DNA from 2 places in the Psychrosphaera sp. genome. Region 2 is predicted to be linked to the other one. Evidence: predicted binding sites of a transcription regulator. Region 2 holds the regulator's gene; the other holds the start of a gene.
The links. The regulator LexA, encoded in region 2, represses DNA repair genes until DNA is damaged. The targets are predictions, from matches to a motif close to TACTGTATNNNNATACAGTA.

Region 1 (7,926 bases), on a different contig from region 2:
AGCCCTTAAAAACGACATCGGTATTGAGCATGCGTGTGAAAAAGTATGTGCATGTACGACGTGCCACGTTGTTATTCGCGAAGGTTTTGATTCGATGGACGAAGCCGATGAGCTTGAAGAAGACATGCTAGATAAAGCTTGGGGCCTAGAAGCCGAATCTCGCTTAAGTTGCCAAGCAATTATCAAAGATGAAGATATCGTCGTTGAAATTCCAAAATACAGCCTAAACCACGCAAAAGAGAACCATTAGTTTTCAATAGGTTTGGACAAGTCTTATTAAGCCCATTTACGCAAGTGAATGGGCTTTTTTTATTCCATAAATTGACGTAAGTCTAGCTGTTTGACGTTGTGTTTGAGCAGGTCATTAATTGTTGTTTTATCTAGATAAGCACCGTAGAGATAGGGCCGGGTATGATCGGCACTAAACTGTCTGCTTTCTTTGAGCATAATAAATTTTGAAAAGTGTATCGCTTGACGTAGGACCTGTCCAAAAAGTGAACGCTGTGTCATCGGAGTTCGTTGGTTTTCTTGCACTAAAGCTTCTCGTACATGCGGTAGTTGCTGCCAATTGATACTTTTAATAACCTGACTGCTAAAGTGCGTTGCATTTTGAACAAAGACTTCTGCTAGTACAACTGGGTGGGCTTTTACGTCAGGTGCAACAAAGTACATGTCCATGGCATTCTTGTCTCTTAAATCCACCATAAAATCATGTTTAGTTTGATTAAATACATCATCAAACATATTAAGAATGGCCATATGGCCAAGCATAGCTGCACCTGCTAATACAAAGCCTTGAATCGGCTCTCTATACCCAGCGCGTTTAAGAAGGTGGTTTGCAACATTTCCCGCAGTAACAACAAATGACCACAGCTTATCATTAGACAGAGGAAAATGAGTCGTCTTGAGGTTTAGCCTACGCCGGACCGACAATAATGTTATCACCGCTTTGGCACCATTGATTCCCAAAAAACCAACAGCTTCACGGCCTTTAATAGCTTGTTTGGGAGCCTGGCGGCCAAGGGTTTTACAAAAGCTTTCGTCATTGACCATACGGGTTAGGTCCGCTTCTAAGCCTGGAATAGCACAGACACCGGACCAAATTTTATTATAGGTGACAGAAGCACTAAAGAGCACCTCATAAAGGAAGCTGATTTCCTCTGGCACTTTTAGATTTTTTGTGATGACTTTATCTATGTCTTTGGTTTCGATTTGTAGGCGTTTAAACAACCTAGATTGAAAGATTTTATTGACCTTAATCAGTAGGTCTTTTTGATCTTGAAGCTTTTTGACTCGAGCCTCTTGCCCTTTAAGTTCGATATCAAGGAGCTCTCGCTCATTGCTTTTTTCTTGAGTGATTTTTTGATCAATGGCCATGATATCTGATTCCATGCCAAAGATGTTCGAACTCAGCGGGTTGGTAATTTTTCGGCTGACCAACCAACGGTTGAACCGATTATTTACGACCTCAGTGACAGACTGGAATTGAGCTAAGGCTTCGGGTTCAAAGTTCAGTCCATTCAAAAGGTCTTGGTTCATATCTCTCATCTAAATCAATTTATAATAAAAAGGTTTAGACCAGAAAATGGGATTTGTATAGTCGGGGGATTGGACCTGTTAAGATTCTTCGGCTGTTTATTACTAGTCGTAAAAGGCCTAACGCAATAATGACATTAAATTATTAATTTGGCCTTCAACCATCAATAAATAAAGTCATTCAGCATAGCCACTGCCGATAGCTCTAAACGGCATTTCTAAATTAAGCTCAGGCACTTGTAGACCGATCCAAGCAGGGAAAGTATTAGAGTTAGGACCAGGAAATAAAGTGTATTCGTTTTTCCACGGGTAGGCTTTAACGGCACTGAGCACTTGAGGGATCAATTGTTCAGCTTTATCTCCTTTGAGCGACAAAAACTTTTCTGGTTTTGCGCCATACCAATAACGATCGGGCGTTGTTGTTTTATATTCTTTTAGTGCCGGAAGTCCACGCTTAACCCGCCAGCCAACGACTTCAAAGACAGTGTATTCTGTCGCATTTTTCTCTTTAATGGCTACCCAAGTATGAACGGCAAACCAGCCTCTCCAACTAAACGCATCAGCGGCATAAAACTCTATGACTGCGTCAGACTCTTTGTCTGGGTGCGCTGCAATTCCTGCAGGCTCTCTACTTGTTTCATACCACTTTTGTGACGTACAGCCACTGAGAAACATTGTTATTAATAACGTTAAAAAAAGCGGAAGTCGCATTAATATTACTCGATTCATTATTTTTTCTTAGTTTTGGGCCTTGCACTCTTCTTTGATGAAGTGCCTGGCGGTACTTTGGTGCTTTTACCTTTTGTATAAGAACTATTATAGGTCTTTTTACTTGCGCCTCGTCGTTTTGGTTTAAAAGGTTTCTCAGGTAGACCAACTAATTTTGCATCTTTTGAATCGCTTACCAACTGAGTTAACTTATTTTCGATATCTTTGATAAAAGCTTGGTAGTTTAAGTTTTGGTCACATATTTCTTGAAGTTGCATCTCCCATTCGGCGGTCATGTCGGGCAACGTGATTTCTTCAGGTAATGCTTTTATTAACGCGACACCAACATCAGTAGCACGAATACTTTTACCTTGCCTGGTCAAATAGCCTCGTTTAAACAACAGTTCAATCATACCAGCTCGGGTTGCTTCTGTGCCTAAACCGTCGGTTTCGCGCAAGATCTTTTTTATATTAGGGTCTCGGACAAAGCGAGCGATTCCTGTCATCGCTCCTAACAACGTCGCGTCAGTAAAGTGGGCTGGCGGTTCTGTTTGTTTACATAACAGTTCACCATGTTGGCAAAATAAAGTTTGGCCCTTCGTAAGTGGCGGTAATGCGTTGTCAGACTTCTCTGTTTTCTCATAGATTATTTTCCAACCGACATTAGCGGTTTGAACTGACTTGGCGATGAACTTACCTTTATTTATTTCTAATTCTACTTTTGAGTGATCGCTTTCATATGCTTCAAAAAACTGGGCTAGGTACTGCTTGGCGATGAGTTGATACACATTAGCTTCACTAGATGAAAGTGAAAGGTTCGCGGCACTTTTTAAGGTAGGGATAATGGCATGGTGAGCACTTACTTTACTATCATTCCAAGCGCGGCTCTTTATATTTACGTTAGCCTTACCGGCGACCATCGCAACATGAGGTTTGGGTGATTGACCTAAATGAGCGATGATTTTGGGGGCGTCGTTTAGATGCTGTTTTGGTAGATAACGACAATCGGAGCGGGGATAAGTAATAACTTTGTGACGTTCGTACAGTGTCTGACAGGCATCAAGTACTTGTTGAGCTGACAGTTTAAATGCTTTGGCTGCATCAATTTGCAAACTCGATAAATTGTATGGCAAAGGGCTTGGTTGCTTTTTACGTTCTTTTTTTACTTCAGTGACGACAGCGTCCTGCTGGTAAATTTGTCGTACAACATGCTCCGCCAAACTTTTATTGATGACACGGCCTTCTTCATCGAGATGGTTGGCGCAATGCTCGCTTGGTTGCCACCTCGCTGTGAAATTAGTATTTGAGGATTGCCTATCGAGTGTGACATGAGCATCGACTTGGTAATAGTCTTTACTCACAAAGTCGGCAATTTCTTGATCTCTCCTTACCACTAAGCCCAATAAAGGGGTTTGAACACGACCGACAGACAAAACAGAATTAAAATTTGCCTTTTGGCCAAGTAATGTAAAAGCGCGAGTTAGATTCATTCCTATCAACCAGTCCGAACGTGAACGGGCCAATGCCGACACCGAAAGCGGCATAAAAAGCTTGTTATCCTGTAATTGCCCCAATGCTTTTTTTATGGCCGGCGTATTTAAGTCACTGACCAATAATCGCTGAGTGTGTTGGTGTTTGGTTTTTGGCAATTTTAAATAATGTAGGACTTCATCAACTAATAATTGTCCTTCACGGTCTGGGTCGCCTGCGTGAACGATCGAGCTAGCTTGCTTGGTGAGTTTTCGCAAAACCGATAACTGTGACTTTGTTTTAGCTTTGGGCTTGAGCTGCCACGCTTCGGGAATAATCGGCAAATCACCATAATTCCACTTTTTGTATTTTGGGTCGTAATCGTCGGGTTCGACTTGCTCTAAGATATGACCAATGCACCAACTCACATGGGTGCCATCTCCAGCGACAATATAACCTTCGTGTTTTTTGACTGGCTTAGGTAAGGCATCGGCAATCGCTCTGCCCATGCTGGGTTTTTCGGCAATGATTAGTCTCACTTTGAGCTCCAAAAACTAGTGATTTGATTATCATAACCAATAACTGTTTATATAAACAGTGTAGTTGTGGTGCAGTTGATTAAATATTGACTAATTTAGGAAAAAATAGCTCTTTGAAAGAAGTTACACAAAAAATTTTAATGACAGACTATCCTTATCTGGTAGATTTAGAGTTTATTGATTTGAACGAATCAACATACTTAATTCAAAAACAATAATAATAATTCAGGCGCTTTTGTGTGTCGGTGCTTTATGTATGTAAAATCAAAGGATAAAACGTTGAGGTTTAAACCCAATTCTGCAGTCGTTATTCTGATTTCATTTGTCAGCTATTACTTATTTTCCAAAGTAGGCTTGCTATTTGCAATCCCACCAGGGTTTGCCAGCGCCGTTTGGCCTGCTGCTGGTGTTGGCCTTGCTAGTTATCTAATATTTGGTCGCATGGCGCTTGTCGGAGTCTTCTTAGGCGCTTTGCTTGCCAATGGTCAGGTCGCAAAAGAGGGATTCTTCGAACAAGAAACACTACAGCAAATACTGCCGTTGCTCATTGCGGTTGGTACCGTTTTACAAATGGCCTTTACCAAATGGCTACTGGATAGATATGTCGCGAAGCCTATCAATAACACTTATCTCAAGAGCGTGGTTCATTTTTTATTGCTTGCCGGGCCGGTTGGTTGTTTGGTTTCTGCTACCTTTAGTAGTACAGCTATTTCATTAATTAATGGTATTCCACTTTACCACTCATTGTTTATTGCATTTACTTGGTGGGTGGGCGACTTAATTGGTGTCGTTTTCTTTTTACCGATTGTGCTGTCACTATTTGACAACCCTTATTACCTGCAGAAAAAAGACAAACTCAAAATTGTTGTTCCTGCCGCTATATTGTTTTTACTTGTGAGCTCAATATTCGGGCTTTCTCGTGAACACTATAAAACGTCTAGAATGGAAGCGTTTGTTACCCATACCACTGAGTTTTCGCAACGAATTAACCTTATTGAGAACACGATTTCTCAGCAGTTAGTCGGTATGAAAGGTTTGTTTAGAGCGAGTGAATTTGTTAGCCGAGCAGAGTTTAAAGAGTTCACTGACAACATTTTAAATCCAGATATAAAAATCAGAGCATTAGCTTGGCTACCAAAAGTAAATGGCAGTGAGCGTCGGCAGTTCGAGCAGCGAATTGCTGAAGAAGACTTCCCAAACTTTACCTTGAAGCAACTCATTGGCGGTAAGGTTCAGCCTGCTGAGCATCAAAGGTACTATATTCCCATTTTATATACCGAACCACTTGGTCCCAATCGCACGGCTGTTGGGCTAGATGTGTCGTCTCACGATGTGGTTGGGATAACAGTGAATAAGGCCATCTATTCTGGTACTAAAGCTGTCTCGCCTCAGTTGTCTTTGGTTCAAGATTTAGAAAATTTTAACGCTGTTATTGTTTATTATCCAATATATGAAGACGGTGAAGTACCCAAAGAACGCAATATGCGTGTCTCTAAGCTCATTGGTTTATTTGAGGCTGTACTGGAGTTAGATCAGCTTGTTTATAGCTTGTACACCGATGAGATGAGAGAGCAGTTTGTGTTCCGCACTAAATATATTCAAGGTGATAACACTACTGCGTTTTTTGATGCGGGTTATCGAGAAAACGCACTTTATAAACATAAACAAACATTTTCGTTTTTTGATACCCGAATTGAAGTTGAATATGCAAGTAGTGCGGCTTTTGATCAGGACTCTATCGATTGGTCGAGTTGGTTGATCATTATTATTGGCTGCTGTGTAAGCACATTTAGCGTCATTTTTATCATTATCATGACTAATTTGAGTGAAATGCTAGAGAAAAAGGTGGCGTTAAAGACAAGTCAGTTAAGCGAAAAGAACGACGAATTGATGAAAGCAAATGCGGCCAAAAGTCAGTTCTTAGCTAACATGAGTCACGAGTATCGAACCCCCTTAAACGCGATTATTGGTTTTGCCCAGATAGGTAAAAATAGCAATGATTTGCCAGAAGCAAAGGGGTATTTTGATCAAATATTGGACTCTTCAAAGCTACTATTAGGCATAATTAACAATGTATTAGACTTCTCTAAAGTGTCTGAAAGTGAAATTAAACTCGAAGAGACACCGTTTGATTTATCTCAATCAGTAAATAGCATCAAGAATTTATTAACAGAAAAGGCCAGTGCCAAAGGGGTGGTGTTAGAAGTCGAGCATCAAGGCCTGGATGATATTGATGTGGTCGGTGACTCAGTCCGACTCGAACAAATCATGATGAACTTGGTTGATAATGCCATTAAGTTTACTCACAAGGGCAGCGTAAAGCTGTCAGTAAACTTGTTCAAAAAAGATGGAAATACCGCACAACTAAGTATTGTCGTTGAAGATCAAGGCATCGGTATCCCAGAAGACAAAATCTCAGACTTATTTATGTCTTTTACTCAAGCTGATGAGTCGACCACCCGTCGTTTCGGCGGTACTGGATTAGGCTTAGCCATTGTAAAACAGCTAACAGAGTTGATGAAAGGGACAATTATTGTTGATAGTAAAGTGGGTAAAGGCACGCGTTTTAATTTGAACATACCTGTGGATATTACTCAGCAAGGAAACACCCAAGAAGACAGCCAATTGGACACAGAGCGACGACAAGCCCATCTCGCGGAAATACGTGAACAAAACTTTAATGCGTTAATTGTCGAAGACAACAAGATCAATCAAATGATTGCCAATAAACAGCTAGAGCTTCTTAACATCAAGGCAAGTGTCGCAGACAATGGCAAAGAAGGACTAGAGCTTCTCACCAGTGGCACGCTACCTGACATCCTGTTTGTTGATTTACACATGCCAGTAATGGATGGTTTTACAATGTTGGAGAACTTGGTGGGTAAACCAGAATTTGAAAACCTGCCTACTGTGATCATTAGTGCTAGCGTGAGTAAGGAAGATAGAGAAAGAGCAACGAAGCTAGGAATTAGGCATTACGTTACTAAGCCGTTTTTATTAGAGGACTTGGAGCAGGTCGTATTAGAAACACTGGGCCAAAAGAAATAAAGCCAGCGTTTTAAAAAGGACTTAGTAACTCAAAAGTCGGCTTATACAACCGGTGAATAAGACAAAAAAAACCAGTGAAATATAAATTTCACTGGTTTTTTGCTTCTCAGGTAAGTACTGCGTAATTGAAATTAAAGTGAACGCAAACCGTCATTTAAATGTGGGCGAATCGCTTTTAAAATTGCACCAAGTACTTTAGGAGTGGCAACTACGATATTACCCGTCTTATCAAAGTCACTACCACCTTCAAAGTCAGCAATTACTGCACCTGCTTCCTTGGCAATTAATTGGCCTGCTGCTGTGTCCCATGGACGAAGACCCATCTCGAAGAAACCTTCAACACGGCCAGCTGCAACGTACGCTAAATCAAGTGCGGCAGAGCCAGCACGGCGCATATCTGCAACTTGTAAGAATAAGTCATTAAACATCGCGCTGTAGGCTTCTAGCTGATGCTTTTGCTTAAATGGGAAACCTGTCGCCAGGATAGTACCGCTTAGGTCACGAGCTTTAGAAACACGAATGCGCTTGCCATCTAACTGTGCACCAGCACCTTTAGAGGCTGTAAATAGTTCACCGCGAATTGGGTCTAAGATAACCGCTTGTTCTAACTTGCCGTCAACTTTTA
Region 2 (7,926 bases):
CGCTAACGACACATAATAGGAAAAGGTTTCGAACCATGATTAACTTATTTAAACCGGCTTTAATAGCAGTACTTAGTGTAGGAATCGTTTGTACAGCTAACGCAAAACCATCAACTGCACTAAACCTAGATGAATTATTACAGCAGCTCGAACAAGGCAAGCTCGCTCAGTCTCAACAAAATCAATCTCGCGAACAACGCTTTTTGGCACAAAAAAACGAGCAAGACCGTTTGTTACGAGAAGCCAACCAGCAAAAGGCGCAAGCCCTTTCAAAGTCGGAAAAGTTAGAGACCGAATTTGAAGAAAATGAAATAAAACTTGCCGATTTGTCTGAGGCACTAAACAAGCGAATGGGCTCTCTAAAAGAGCTATTTGGTGTGTTACAACAAGTCTCTGGCGATGCCGCAGGTAAGCTTGCCTCTTCTAATGTTTCTGCCGAATTCCCTGGTCGCGATGTATTTTTCGAAGAGTTGGCTCAAAGCATGGGTGGCTCATCAAAACTTGCTTCAATCGAGCAAATTGAGCGAGTTTGGTTCGAAATTCAAAAAGAAATGACAGAACAAGGCAAAGTCACTCGTTTTAACGCCGATGTCGTTGAAGCTAATGGTGAGATGGTAAACAAAGAAGTGGTTCGAGTGGGTGCATTTTCTTTGGTAGCCGACGGGAAGTACCTAAACCTTTCACCAACTACCGGCACACTTGCTGAACTTGTTCGACAACCATCGTCTCGTTTCACCGATACCGCTGAAGAAATTCAATCAGCCAATAATTCTGTTGTGCCATTTGCGTTAGACCCAACAGGCGGTTCAATTTTAGGATTATTAGTTCAAGCACCAAGTCACAAAGAGCGCATTAATCAAGGTGGAACGGTAGGTTACATCATCATTGGTATTGGTCTTATCGCCTTTTTGATTGCCCTTGAACGTTTTGTTGCACTGAGCATTATGAACAGCAAAATCAAACGCCAAATGAAAAACGACACACCAAAAGATGACAACCCGCTAGGTCGAGTCTTAATGGTTAAAGATCAATATCCTCACGTCGCGTTTGACACGCTAGAGCTCAAACTTAGTGAAGCTATTTTACGTGAAATGCCAAAAATCACGCGTAACCTAACGCTCATCAAAATTGTATCCGTCATCGCTCCTTTATTAGGTCTTCTTGGTACGGTTACCGGCATGATCATCACGTTCCAAGCCATCACCCTATTTGGTACCGGTGATCCGAAACTCATGGCCGGCGGCATCTCTACGGCATTGATGACAACAGTACTTGGTTTGGTCGTTGCGATTCCGACCGTTGTGTTATCGACACTGTTAAACACCCGAAGCAAAAACATCTTGTTCATTTTACAAGAGCAAAGTGCAGGCATTATCGCCGAGCGCTCAGAACAAAACGTCTTTGCTCAGAAGGCTGCATAAGCGCAGTCTTTTAACGGAATTTAGATAACAGCAAGAAAGGAGAGACTGTGATGTTTTTCACAGAAACCCTAGAAGCCATACGCGAGTTTTTAGACACAGGTGGCATTGTTCTCAGTGCCATCGCCATCATGATTTTCGTGATGTGGATGCTTATCCTAGAGCGCACTATTTATGCGCTCAAAGGCTACAAGCAATTCCAGCAACAACTAGTTAATAAATGGCTAAACCGCAACGAACGCCGCTCTTGGAATGCCGAGCAAATAAGACAAGCGTATATCGCTCGTGCCAAGCAAAAGCTGCAACTCAATTTGCCATTGATCGCCTCACTCGTCGCACTATGCCCACTTATGGGTCTATTAGGCACAGTGACGGGCATGATTGAAGTATTTGATGTTATGGCCATTAGCGGCAGTGGAAACGCACGTTCTATGGCCAGCGGTGTATCCAAAGCCACGATTCCAACAATGGCCGGAATGGTTGGAGCCTTGTCAGGTGTTTTCGCCAATACCTGGATACAACGCAAAGCCAAACGAGAAATTGAATTATTAGAGGACCACTTGCCGTTAGATCACTAACGGTAAGTCAAGGAGAAAGAAATGAGAGCGCCACTTGCCAATCTAATGCAAGAAGAAGAACAAGAAAACATCGATTTGACCCCAATGCTTGATGTCGTATTTATCATGTTGATCTTTTTCATCGTCACTGCGTCATTCGTTAAAGAAGCGGGTATAGATGTCAACCGCCCTGAAGCAGCAACCGCTGTCAAAAAAGAGCGTGCCAGTATTTTGGTCGCCATATCAGACAAAGGCGAAGTGTGGATCAATAAGCGCCGTGTAGATATTCGAGCAGTTCAAGCCAATATCGAGCGCTTAAAAGCAGAAAACCCACAAGGCTCGGTCGTCATTCAAGCAGATAAAAAAGCGACGACCGACACGTTAATCAAAGTCATGGATGCGTCTCGCGCAGCCGGTGCATTTGATGTGTCCATCGCGGCTCAAGAACAATAGGACAACGTGCTTATGTTTTTACGATTACTATCGGCATTAACGTTAGCGGCGGTGATAACCGTCGGCCTTTTGTATGGTATGCAAGCGTTAATTAAATCTGGTGATACCGCAATGACGGAACCCGTTCAGGGTAGTGTGCTTGATTTTATTCGCTTAAAACAAGATGAAACGGTGCAGAAAAAAGAACGTAAGCCCAAGAAGCCACCTAAGCCACAAGAGCCGCCACCACCGATGGAGCAGCCTCAATTAGCACAAGACTCACTTACCAGTGACGACTCGGGCTTTGATTTTAGTGCGGATGTCTCAGCTGACGTTGCACTTGAAGGTGGTTTAGCACTTGAGTCCGGTGACGGTGAATACCTTCCGATTGTTAAAGTTCAGCCAGTATATCCGCGCCGCGCCCTTCAGCGTGGAATCGAAGGATACGTTATCGTCGAATTTACAGTGGATAAAACAGGCGCAGTTCGCAACCCTGTTGTAATCAAAGCTGAACCTGAAGGCTTGTTCGACCGAGCGGCCATGGATGCGGCAAAAAAGTTTAAGTACAAGCCTCGGGTCGTGAATGGCGAACCGACAGAAGTCTCCGGTGTTCAAAACCGAATCTCTTTTGAACTTAATAGCTAACACAACGATTAATAGGCCAAATCATGAAACCAATTATACTTTCTCAAACTGCGTCTTATATCGGACTCTCTAGATTAAAGCCGTTGTCTTCACTATTGCGCGCACCGGAAGTGTTGCGATCTATCTTTAAAACCAGTGTTATTGCGAGTGCGGTTTTATTTGGCTCATCCTTGATATCAGTCTCACCATTACTTGATGGTAGTGTCGCTGTTGCTGCTGAAGCCAATTCAAACGCAAAAGTAACAGAAAAAAAGAAACGCCGCCGCACACCCGCTATGGGTTCAAGAGTATATAGTCAACTTGCGCGAGCTCAAGAGCTCGCCGATGCAGGTCAAATTGAACAAGGCCTGAAAGTCTTAGACGGTGTTCAAGAAAAAGCCGATAGCTTAAACAGCTATGAACGCGCGATGATGTATAATTTTTATGGCTTTATTTACTACAATGCCGAGCGTGTTAGTGATGCTATGAAGGCTTTTGAGCAAGTAGTAAACCAATCGCCAATCCCTGAATCTTTAGAGAAAAGTACGTTATTTTCTTTGTCTCAATTGGCGATGGCCAATGGTCAATATCAAAAAACGTTGGATTACCTCGCTCGTTGGGAATCCGTAAACGACGGTGAGATTCCGATCAACAATCATGTCCTCAAGGCACAAGCCTCCTATCAAGCCAAAAACTTTGAAGTTGCGGCTCGTTATATTGACAAAGCACTGAACCAAGCTGCAGTAGAGAACGTGGAAGCTAAAGAAAATTGGTACGTCTTACAACGCGCCATCTATTTCGAGCTAAAACAGCCGAAAAAAGTCGTGTCGGTATTGGAAACCATGGTACGCAAATTCAATAAACCAGAATACTGGGTACAACTGGGCGGGATGTATGGCGAGATAGGTGCTGAAGACAAACAGTTGGCTGTTCTAGAAGCTGCTTATTTACAAGGGTACATCACTAAGCCCACGCAACTTAGAAATCTCGCTCAACTGTATTACTTTAACGGCATTCCTTTTAAAGCGGGTGAAGTGATGACAAGCGCGTTTGAGAGCGGGAAACTCACCAAAACTGAAAAAAACCTCACTTTTACCGCTCAGGCCTGGTTAGCCGCCAAAGAATACGATTTTGCAGTTGACGCGTTTGAGTCACTTTCACAAATCACGGATAAAGGTGATGCGTTGCAACAAATCGCGGAAATTCGGTTGCAACAAGGTCTATACGAACAAACCATTACGGCAGCAACCCAAGCACTTGAAAAGGGCGAGCTAACCAACCCAGGTAATTTGTATTTGGCATTGGGAATGGCGTATTTCAACTTAAAGCAATTTGAATCATCAATTGAAGCATTGAGCGAAGCCAAAAAGCATAAGTCGGTTCAACGCATGGCCAAACAGTGGCTTAAGTTTGTTGAACGAGAAAAGACAAGCTATCAGGAACTCGCAATGCTTTAGTATTCTAACTTCCAAGCTTTAGTTAAGCCGTGGTAAAACCACGGCTTTTTATTTCTGAGCTATACTCTCAGCAATAATAAATGAGAGTCCCCATGAACCTGTATCAACTAGTATATGTGAGTAAGTTTCCTCAGCCTTTAGTACCTAAAGCGTTTAAGCAGCTATTAGAGCATGCCAAACTCAACAATATGCACAAGGATATTACCGGTATCATGCTTAAATATAATGAGCATATTTTACAAGTCTTAGAGGGAAACAGGCATACCATCCAAGAACTTTTTGACACCATTGAAAATGATAATAGACACATCAATGTCCGAAAGTGTCTTTTTGAACCATTAGACGAGAGGCGTTTTGGTAAGTGGTCAATGGCTTTTCTAAACTTAGACAATAGTAAACACGAACAAAAAGAACTACTGAAAAACCTCATGACTCAATTAATCTCAAAAAAAGGAGAAGAAGCAGAAGTTACAACTAAGCTTCTGCTTAAAGAGTTTGATCAGAATTTATCTAAATAGACACTGTTAATCATGAACTTGTATCAATTGATATATAAAAGTTACGCAACAGAACGTTTAACGCCCGAAGGGTTTGCGGATATTTTGGTTGAAGCGAGGGTAAACAATGAGAAAAAACACATCACGGGCAGTTTATTGTACAGAGATGGTGCATTTTTACAGATTCTTGAAGGCGATAAAAAAGACTTATTAGCGGTATTTGAAAAAATAGAGCGAGATGCTCGACATACACAAGTAGAATTGTTGCATTTTGAGCCGGCTACTCAACGCCTTTTCCAACGCTGGTCTATGCAGATGTTTAATTTAAGTTTTGGGGATACTCCGGCGTTTCCAGAGCTAAAGCAAATATTTACAGCAGTAAAAAACAAAGAAAAAATTGATGGAGTGCCTGGAATAAAAAAACTGCTCAACTTCTTTAAAACAAAGATTTGAGCGATAAAAGCTGAACTAAAATTGCAGACAGTCGAGTGCAACAGCCAAAGCGTGTTTAGGCAATTACACTCAAGTCCACTATTGTTGAAGTAACAATTGTTGAAGTAAGAATGCTCGTCCTGGTTACATCAACGATGAATTTCGGATCACGCCGACCGCTAACCCTTCGATGGCAAACTCTTGGTAATTCAAATCTACTTCTATTGGCGAAAACTCTTCGTTTTCAGCGTGAAGAATTACTTGGCTGCCTTTTCTTTCTAGACGTTTCACCGTCACATCATCTTCAACTCGAGCAACGACAACTTGACCATCACGTGCTGTTTGCGTTTTGTGTACTGCAAGTAAGTCACCATCAAGAATGCCGATATCTTTCATACTCTCACCTTCTACTCTAAGTAAAAAGTCAGCATTTGGAGAAAACATTAAAGGATCAACGTTAACATGGCGATCAACATGTTCCATTGCCAAAATTGGAGAACCTGCTGCAACTTTACCTACTAGCGGTAACCCTGAGTCCTGTTCATCTAACTCTTCCGTTAGGCGGATACCACGAGAGGTGCCAGGCAACATTTCGATGAAGCCTTTCTTGGCTAACGCCTTAAGGTGATCTTCTGCAGCATTTGCTGAACGAAAACCCAATTGCTTGGCAATTTCAGCTCGCGTTGGTGGCATGCCAGTAGACAAAATGGTGTCTCGAATTAACTCTAATATTTCTGCTTGTCTAGCCGTTAATGGTCGCATCATCTGTTTTTCCATACAGTAACATAACTGTCAGTATATACAGGCGTTTACATTGTGCAACATAAAATTGTGGTTAAAGATGGGTTTTTGTCCGTTCTTTGTTAAAATTGACGGTCGCAGTTATGTTTTTTCAGGGAATTTATGTCTTTTATAAACGCAATTATGTACTGGTTAACTCGTCCTTTTATCCGCACTCAATTGGTCGCAGACGAGCAAAACAGCAGTGGTTTGGATTCAAACAAACCAATCTCTTATGTATTGGTTACCGACTCTTACACGGATAAGCTCGCCATGGAGCAAGCCGCAAAAACGCTTAACCTTCCGTCGCCGTTTTCAACGATTGAACTCGGTGAACATAAACTCAAGCGTACACTCGGTGTAAAGCCTGTAGACTCGATGTTTTTAAATGAAGAAAGTCACATTGCTAAAACCACCAAACTCGGTGAAAACTTGCTTAAAATCGTTGAAGAAACCGGTGAAGACATCCAGTTCGTCCCAGTGATGATCCGATGGGGAAGAGCACCAGGGGTCGAAAAAGACAAGAGCCGCAAGCCAAGTATAAAAGATCTGATCACCCAAAAACTGCAAGCCTCACCTCTTCGCAAGTTCTTTATTGTGTTGTTTTATGGTCGGGATAGTTTTGTTCGAATTAGCAAGCCCGTATCACTTCAGAAGATGGTTGCAGATTTTGGTGCCTCTGAAGAGACGTCTCACAAACTACTTCGTGTCGCACGAATTCACTTTGAACGCCAACGTATCGTCGCTACCGGTCCTAAAATCATGGAACGACAAGCCTTTTTTAATAGTATGTTGGCTAGCCCTGCTTTAAAGAAAGCACTCCAAGAAGAGATGGACAGTAAGAACATTTCACTTGCAGAAGCCAAAGAGAACGCCAAAAAATTATTGGATGAGATCGCAGGAGACTACAACGAGTCTTATGTGCGCTTAGGGTCACGTATTTTAACTTGGGTTTGGAATAAAATTTATAATGGCATTCGTGTCCACAATGCAGACAAGCTCCGTGATTTGGCACAAAAAGGCCATGAGATTGTTTATGTCCCTTGTCACCGCAGCCACATGGACTATTTATTAGTCACCTACGTGATTTATCACGAAGGCCTGGTTCCACCTCACATCGCAGCAGGCATCAACCTAAACTTCTGGCCAGCGGGTCCGCTATTCAGAAAAGCTGGTGCGTTTTTCCTTCGTCGTAGCTTCAAAGGCAACAAACTTTACTCAGCGGTATTCAGAGAATATTTATCTACGTTATTTGCCAAAGGCTACCCAGTTAAATATTACACCGAAGGTGGCCGCTCCAGAACCGGTCGATTGTTAGCACCTAAAACCGGCATGTTAGCGATGACAATTCAGTCTATGTTACGTGGTATTGATCGCCCTATTACCTTAGTACCGGTTTATATTGGCTATGAGCACGTAATGGAAGTAAACACCTACCTCAAAGAACTAAAAGGTAAAAACAAAGAGAAAGAGTCTGTTTTTGGGGTCTTTAAGGCTATTAAAAACTTGAAAAACTATGGGCATGGTGATGTTAACTTTGGCGAGCCAATCAACCTTAATGAAATCTTAAATGAGCAAGCACCTGAGTGGCGCTCACAGATCAGTGCAACGGATGTGGTTAAGCCGTCTTGGTTAACGCCAGTGGTTAATCACACAGCGAACAAGGTGATGGGCTCCATCAACAATGCAGCGGTACTCAATACCGTCAACCTATCAGCTTTAGCGTTGC

Region 1: a site for LexA is predicted at 4,295-4,314, ahead of AC4E96_RS09375 (DNA topoisomerase III). Genes of this name have one in related genera too.

Annotation. Positions count from the first base shown of each region.
Region 1 covers NZ_CEYNSH010000027.1:22,265-30,190, forward strand. Annotated here, with positions in the region: gene fdx (ISC system 2Fe-2S type ferredoxin) at 1-250, shown strand, start outside; gene AC4E96_RS09365 (HDOD domain-containing protein) at 310-1,539, opposite strand; gene AC4E96_RS09370 (DUF3750 domain-containing protein) at 1,714-2,211, opposite strand; gene AC4E96_RS09375 (DNA topoisomerase III) at 2,265-4,253, opposite strand; gene AC4E96_RS09380 (CHASE domain-containing protein) at 4,533-7,301, shown strand; gene suhB (inositol-1-monophosphatase) at 7,433-7,926, opposite strand, start outside.
Region 2 covers NZ_CEYNSH010000015.1:33,584-41,509, forward strand. Annotated here, with positions in the region: gene AC4E96_RS06345 (MotA/TolQ/ExbB proton channel family protein) at 36-1,421, shown strand; gene AC4E96_RS06350 (MotA/TolQ/ExbB proton channel family protein) at 1,469-1,996, shown strand; gene AC4E96_RS06355 (ExbD/TolR family protein) at 2,018-2,428, shown strand; gene AC4E96_RS06360 (energy transducer TonB) at 2,441-3,052, shown strand; gene AC4E96_RS06365 (tetratricopeptide repeat protein) at 3,076-4,488, shown strand; gene AC4E96_RS06370 (BLUF domain-containing protein) at 4,581-5,006, shown strand; gene AC4E96_RS06375 (BLUF domain-containing protein) at 5,019-5,438, shown strand; gene lexA (transcriptional repressor LexA) at 5,562-6,179, opposite strand; gene plsB (glycerol-3-phosphate 1-O-acyltransferase PlsB) at 6,321-7,926, shown strand, end outside.